2 regions of the Roseateles sp. PN1 genome follow, and region 2 is predicted to be linked to the other one. Evidence: riboswitches for the same ligand, from Rfam matches in the RefSeq annotation. Region 2 holds a riboswitch; the other holds the start of a gene.

Region 1 (3,403 bases), on a different contig from region 2:
GATTGTTGATGTGGTTGCGGTAGACGGTGGCGCTGGCGTCGCTATCACCCGCGGCGAACTTGATGCCGACTTCCACATTGCGGCCCTTCTCCGGCTCCAGCGCCTTGACGCCAGGGATGCTCAGCTTGGGGCCGTAGTCGCTGAAGCTCTGGTACAGAGTCGGCGCACGGAAGGCATTGCCGACCGAGCCAACCAGGCGCCAGGCCGGGCTGAGCTTGACGCCCAAGGCCAATGTGCCGGTGTTGACGCCGCCGAACTGGCTGTCGTCGTCGTGGCGGGCGTTGACTTGGGCGTCGAAGGCCGCGCCGGTCCACAAATAGCCCAGGGCCAAGCCGGTTTGAGTGCGCTCGGCGCTGCCCACGGTGGCGGCTTGGGTCAGGCCGCTATTGTCCAGCTGGTCTTGCTTGTGCTCGGCCAGGAAGTTGATCTGCTGATGTGCGTCAAGCTGATAGCTACCGTCCAGGGTGGCGGTGCGAATCCGGGTGTCGGTCTTGTAGGGCGATGGGCGGGTCTCGTAACCGGCCTTGGCCTGGGCCACGCTGAGGCGCGTTTGCAGGGCCTGGCTCCATGTCGAGAGCCAGCTCAGGCGTGCCGCGCTTGTGTCTTGCAGGCTATGGTCATCGACCTTGGACTTGAAGGCGTCGTACTGGCCGTCGGTATGGCTTTGCAAGGCCATCAGCTCCAGGCGATGCGCGGTGTTCAGCTGCGCGCCAAGGCGCAGGCTGGCGTTGTGCTTGTTCCAGCCGTCGATGTCGGGGTGGTAGTTGCTGTTTTTTGGGTTGGCGATGGTGTTGAAGCCGTCGCTGCGCTCGCCGCCCACATTGAGGGCGTAGTCGAACACGCCGGCCGTGCCGCTCACCGAGGCACCCAGGCGGGCCGTGCCCAAATTGCCAATGCCGCCGCTCAGCTCAAGGGCCAACTTCTTGGCGCCCTTGCGGGTGAAGATCTGCACCACACCGCCGACGGCGTCGGAGCCGTAGAGCGCGCTGGCCGGGCCTTTCAGCACTTCGATGCGCTCGACTTGCGAGAGCGGGATGGTTTCCCACGGCGCGCCGCCGGTGCTTTGGCTGTCCATGCGCACGCCGTCGATCAACACCAGGGTGTGGCGTGAATCGGCGCCGCGCAGGAAGACCGAGGTGGTCGAGGCCGGGTTGCCGTTGCGAGTGAACTCGACGCAGCCGGCGTTGCGCAGCAGATCTGCCAGGTCGCCGAAGCCTTGGCGGTCGATGTCGGCGCGGGTGATGACGGTCAGGTCGGCGCTGACATCACCGAGGCGTAGCGGTGTGCGCGAGGCGGTCACTACCACCGAGTCAAGCTTGTTGGGGCCGGGGCCGGCTTGTTGGGCCAGGGCCTGGCCGGACAGGCCAGAGAGCGCAGCAGCAGTGGCCAGAGACAGAGGCGCGAAACGGCGCAGGCAGGCAGGGGCGAACGCCAAGCGGGCCGAGGGCCGGAAAGAAGTGGTTTGCATGAAAGAAAACAGGGAACACAGCAAGGGCCAGACGCGCAACTCACCCGCTACGCGTACTGAAATCGATGCATCGATGCAGACATGGCTGCGGCGATCCATCACCTTGTTGGCCGGTATCCGGGCTGGTGAACATACCGCTGAGTCCTTCCCAGCACCTCTTCTTTGCAGAATCGGCGCCAGTGGATTGAGTCCAGGGCTTGAGGCATCTGTCGAAGCATGCCTCGTTCACTTACCGTTGCGGGGACAGCTCAGGTTGGTCTTGCCGCGTGGCGGCTTAACTTCCTGATTCCCGTTTAACTGCACCGCCATGAAGGGCGGTGCGAGCACCAACAGCCTTTGATTCTACTTGCTGCCGGGCACTGTTTTCGCCGGTTTGGCTGGCTTGCCCGCTTTTGGCGCCTTGCGCTTGTCTGGATGCTTGTGCGCAACGGACTTGGGCGCGCTGGCAGTTGGCTCGGCTTGGGCGATGCCCTTGAGCCCATCAATGCCTGCTGGATTGGCATTGCGCTGCAAGTCTTGGGCTTCCTGGCGCAGCCGGGCCTGCTCCATTTGGTCGGCCTGCCGGGCTTGTTGTTGCGCCTGTGCTTTGGCGGCTTGCGTTTGCGCGGCCTGGGGCTGGTCGTAGCTCAGCGGGGAGGGCGCGGTGTCGGGCTTGCCGGGGCAGGGGGAGTCGCGCAATTCGCGTCCCTCCGGCCCGCAGCGATAGAGGCCGGTGGTCTTGATTTGGGTTTGCGCCTGCGCCGTTTGCTGCAGACCCAGTGCCAGCCCGAACAGGGCTAGCAGCGGGCAGAGCAAGAGGCTGGCAAAGCGGTTCACGGGCTGGGTTTGTGATCCTGGGCAGGCCCTGATTCTGCGCTTGCGAGGGGGCTTGTTTCAAGCGCGCCATCCGCAGCTTTGAGGGTGACTCCTAGCTCAGCGGCCTCAGCAGGTTTGGGCGGCTTGGGTGGCTTCGGCCGAGGCGGCTTGGCGTGGATCTTGGTCAGTGCCTTGTCCATCTCGCCCTTAAGCAGCAAGTCCACCGCATCAAGCGATTTCGCGATGCAGTCTTCCACCGCCTGGCGCTCGGCCAGTGGTGGTTTGCGCAGCACATAGTTGGCCACTTCAGCCTTATGGCCGGGGTGACCAATGCCGAGGCGCAAGCGCCAGAAATTGGCGCTGCCCAGCTGGGCCTGCATGTCTTTCAAGCCGTTGTGGCCGCCATTGCCGCCGCCTTGCTTGAACTTCATCTCGCCGGGCAAGAGATCCAGCTCATCGTGGATGGCCAGGATTTCTTCCGGTGCGATCTTGAAGAACCGCGCCAGTGCGGCCACCGACTTGCCGGACAGGTTCATATAGGTCATGGGCTGCAGCAACCAGATCGGTCCGGCTGCGCCGGGCGCGGTGTTGACCCGTGCGACCAGGCCGTAGTAATTGCGCTCCACCTGCAGCGAGGTGCCGAGCTTGCGCGCCAGGGTGTCAATCCACCAGAAACCCGCGTTATGGCGGGTGTCTTCATATTCAGTGCCCGGATTGCCGAGGCCAACAAAGAGTCGAATCATGGGGTGGGATTATCCTTGCGGACTTGTGCCCGCCGCCACGGCCGGCTGCCCGCGCTTGAAAGACGATAGAAGGACGTTTGCATGATTGCTAATTTGCTGCTCGCACTGGTGGCTCTGATCCACATCTACATCGTGGTACTGGAGATGTTTCTGTGGGAGAAGCCACTGGGGCGCAAGGTCTTCCGCACCACGCCCGAATTTGCCGCGGCCTCCAAAGTGCTGGCGGCCAATCAAGGGCTTTACAACGGCTTTCTGGTCGCGGGTTTGATCTGGGGCCTGAGCCTCGGCGCAGTCGCGGGTCAGCCGGTGCAATTGTTCTTCCTGGGCTGCGTGCTGGTGGCGGGGCTTTACGGCGCGCTCACCGTGGGCAAAAAGATCTTGTTTGTGCAGGCCGTGC
Region 2 (3,403 bases):
CGGCCTTGTTGCTCGGGCAGGGCGGGCTGGGCGATTTGCTGTTGGAAAAATTCAAATACCAGGGCGCCGATGGCCGCAATGCCACCGTCTCGGTCGCCCTGGATCGACGAGAGGAATGAATCGATGACAGAACCACAGGAACCAAGCCTGGCCCAGGCTGGGAAGATCATGCTGGTGGGCATTGGCCCGGGCAGCGTGGAGCATATGACCCAGCGCGCCCGCGACGCGATTGCCGAGGCCGATGTGGTGATCGGTTATGTCACCTATATCAAGCTGGTGGCCGATCTGCTGGAAGGCAAGGAGATCATCCGCAAAAGCATGACGGAGGAACTGGACCGCGCCATCAGCGCCCTGGAGGCGGCCGAGTCCGGCAAGAAGGTGGCCCTGATTTCGTCCGGCGATGCGGGTGTCTACGGCATGGCCGGGCCGACCTACGAGGTGCTGTTCCAGGCCGGTTGGACGCCAGATCATGCTGTGCAAGTCGAAATCATCCCGGGCGCCAGTGCCATCAACAGCTGCGCTTCGCGCGTGGGTGCGCCGCTTACGCACGACTTTTGCTCCATCTCCTTGAGCGATCTGCTCACCCCCTGGCCGACGATTGCGCGTCGCCTGGATGCGGTGGCCTACGCGGACTTTGTGGTGGCGCTCTACAACCCCAAGAGCGGCCGCCGAACCCGCCAGATCGTTGAGGCCCAGCGCCTGTTTTTGCGCCACCGTCGGCCCGACACGCCCGTGGCCATCGTCAAGAGCGCTTACCGCAGGCGTGAACGCATCGAGTTCACCACGCTGGACCATATGGCCGAGGCCGACATCGGCATGCTCAGCACCGTGCTGATCGGCAATAGCAATACCTTTGTGCGCCACGGCTTGATGGTGACGCCGCGGGGTTATGCCAATAAATACGATCTGGAAGAGGGCGGCAGCACGCTGGCGGGCGAGAAGGCGGGGCGATCCCTAAGCACCGGCTTGCTGGGTTGGTTGGAGACTTTGCAGGCCGACTACGCCGCCGGTGCCAGCCTGGCGCAACTGGCGGCCCAGCATCGCCTGCCCGAGGCCTATATCCAGGCCACCTTGGATGAACCTTTGGAGCCCGCCGCTGCCGACGCGGCGGAGGAGGCCGAGGCCTAGTCAAGAAATTCCATTGAATCCTGCTCAGGTGCTCAGACCGCATGGTGTGAGTTAAACGGGAACGAGGTAGAGGCCGCGTGAATTCGCTGCCTCGCAAGCCTCGGCTGCCCCCGCAACGGTAGGCGAGTGTGGGTGCGTCAGGGGGTCTCCAAATGCGGGGGCGCCAGTCACTGGACTCTTGAGGTCTGGGAAGACGACGCATCAAGTCTCGCAAGCCCGGATACCGGCCAGAGCACAACTCCTGCGCGCCCCAAAAACGGGCGCTGCAGGCCATTAGCGGCGAGCCAAAAGCGGGGAGCGAAAGGCGTCGTATGTGGGCTGGCTGGGCGATTTCTTCGCTCCAGCATGTGGGCTTGCGTGCGTTCATCTTTCCAGGCTTGTGGCGCGCACTTTCTTCTTCAGCATGCAAGTTCAACACCACACCATTCAAGTTTCCGCCGCCATTTTGCTGACGGCCTCTTTGAGCACTCAGGCGCAAGCCAGTGCGCAGCCCGAGGCCGAGGCTCAGCGCCTGCAAACCGTGCAGATCGAGGCCAAAAGGGCCGAGGGCCAAGGCGCCCGGCAAAGCACCGCCTCGCGCCTGGGTCTCAGCGGCTTGGAGCTGCCCGCCAGCAGCGACATTGTCCTGATTGATCAACAAGCGCTGAAGGGCGTGACCGCCACGGCCGACCTGGTGCAACGCACCGTGGGCATGAGTTTTCAGGGCTCGCCCGGCTCGGGCTCGACCTTTCAAAGCCGAGGCTTCTCGGGCAATGACTCCATCGTTCAGGCCGAGGACGGCGTGCGCGTGCCCACCACCTCGGGTACCCAGTCCATGCCGCAAGATGGCTTCGGCTATGAGCGGGTGGAGGTCTTGCGGGGCCCGGCCTCGGTGCTGTTTGGCGATGGCGCGGTGGGCGGTGTGATCAATCTGCTGCGCAAGCAGCCACGCTTCGAGTTCGCGGCCAATGCGGAGGCGGGTGTGGGCAGCTTCGGCGCCTGGCGTGTGGGCTTGGGCCTGAATCAGCCCTTGAATTCTCAACTCGCCCTGCGCCTAGACGTGCTGGACAAGGGCGGCGAGGGCTTTGTGGCGCGCGGCGACTGGCGCCAACGCAAGCTGATGAGCACCCTGCGCTGGCAGGCCAGCCCCGATTTCTATTTGGACGCGATCCTGGACTTGCACCGCGACCGCAACAGCGCCTACTTCGGTACACCGCTGCGCGAGGGCCGCATCGATGCCCGTTTGCGGGAGCAGAACTACAACGTGGAGGATGCTTTCTGGCGGGTACAGCAGGACCGCGCGCGCCTGAAGGGCGTCTGGAGGCTGCCGTCGGACTGGCGTTTGGAGGGCGAGCTTCATCGCTTCACTATCGATCGCCAGTGGCGCAATTTGGAAGAGTACGCGCTGGCCGCAGATGGGCGCTCCGTCGACCGACTCGGTTACTTGGGCATTGCCCACCGCCTGCGCCAGGCCGGTGGTAGCCTGGAGCTGAAGGGGCGCAGCCAGTTGCAGGGCCGTGAGTTGGGCCTGGTGCTGGGCGTGCAAGGCCAGGGCCTGAACTTCACCCATATCAATGACGGCTACGAGTACGACACGACCAGTCGCGTGGCCCTGCTGAACCCGCAGCCCGGCCGCTATCTGCAGGAGGGGCCCTTGGTTCCACGTCAGGCCTCGCAAACACGCCAGTACTCCGCCTACGCCGAGGCCGCGCTGACGCTGGCGCCTGACTGGACCTTGCACGCCGGCCTGCGGGCCGATCGCATGAGCGTGGATCGCCAGGCTCTGCTACCCAGCCGACCCGATTGGAGCGCCAGCTTCCAGCCCACGACTTGGCGCTTGGGGCTGTTGCACGCACTGGATGCGGATCAGTCCGTTTACCTGAACACCGGTGTGGCGACCGACCCGGTGGCCAATATCGCCACCATCTCCAAGGGCAATGCCGATTGGCAGCTGAGCGCCGGCCGCCAGTGGGAGTTGGGTTACAAACGCGCCAGCAAGCAGTGGGACGCGACGGCGGCGCTGTACCAGATCAAGAAGGAGCGCCTGCTCACCAGCGTCAAGCTGCCCCGTCAGCAGGCCTACACGGTGCAGGGCGGCAGCTTGCTCTCAAGCGGCTTGGAACTGACGGCGCAACTGCGCCTGCCGGCCGGCTGGGCCTTGGACGGCAATATCAGCTGGAACCGCACGCGTTACGACAACGTGGTGCAAAGCGGCCTCGATCTGAGTGGAAATCAAGCGCCCTATGCCGCCAAGCAGATGGCCAATCTAGGCCTGAAGTGGGCTCGCTCAGACTTG

Evidence for each region. Region 2 has a riboswitch for cobalamin ahead of AABB87_RS15720 (TonB-dependent receptor). Riboswitches for the same ligand answer to the same signal wherever they lie in the genome.
Region 1: it holds a riboswitch for cobalamin, as region 2 does, so the genes downstream of both, AABB87_RS12900 (TonB-dependent receptor domain-containing protein) here and AABB87_RS15720 (TonB-dependent receptor) in region 2, are expected to answer to the same signal.

What each region holds. Positions count from the first base shown of each region.
Region 1 covers NZ_JBCARA010000007.1:158,862-162,264, forward strand. The annotation lists gene AABB87_RS12900 (TonB-dependent receptor domain-containing protein) at 1-1,468, opposite strand, end outside; cobalamin riboswitch at 1,560-1,814, opposite strand; gene AABB87_RS12905 (hypothetical protein) at 1,811-2,284, opposite strand; gene pth (aminoacyl-tRNA hydrolase) at 2,281-3,006, opposite strand; gene AABB87_RS12915 (DUF1304 domain-containing protein) at 3,088-3,403, shown strand, end outside.
Region 2 covers NZ_JBCARA010000010.1:34,275-37,677, reverse strand. The annotation lists gene AABB87_RS15730 (cobalamin biosynthesis protein) at 1-119, shown strand, start outside; gene cobJ (precorrin-3B C(17)-methyltransferase) at 124-1,128, shown strand; cobalamin riboswitch at 1,138-1,374, shown strand; gene AABB87_RS15720 (TonB-dependent receptor) at 1,532-3,403, shown strand, end outside.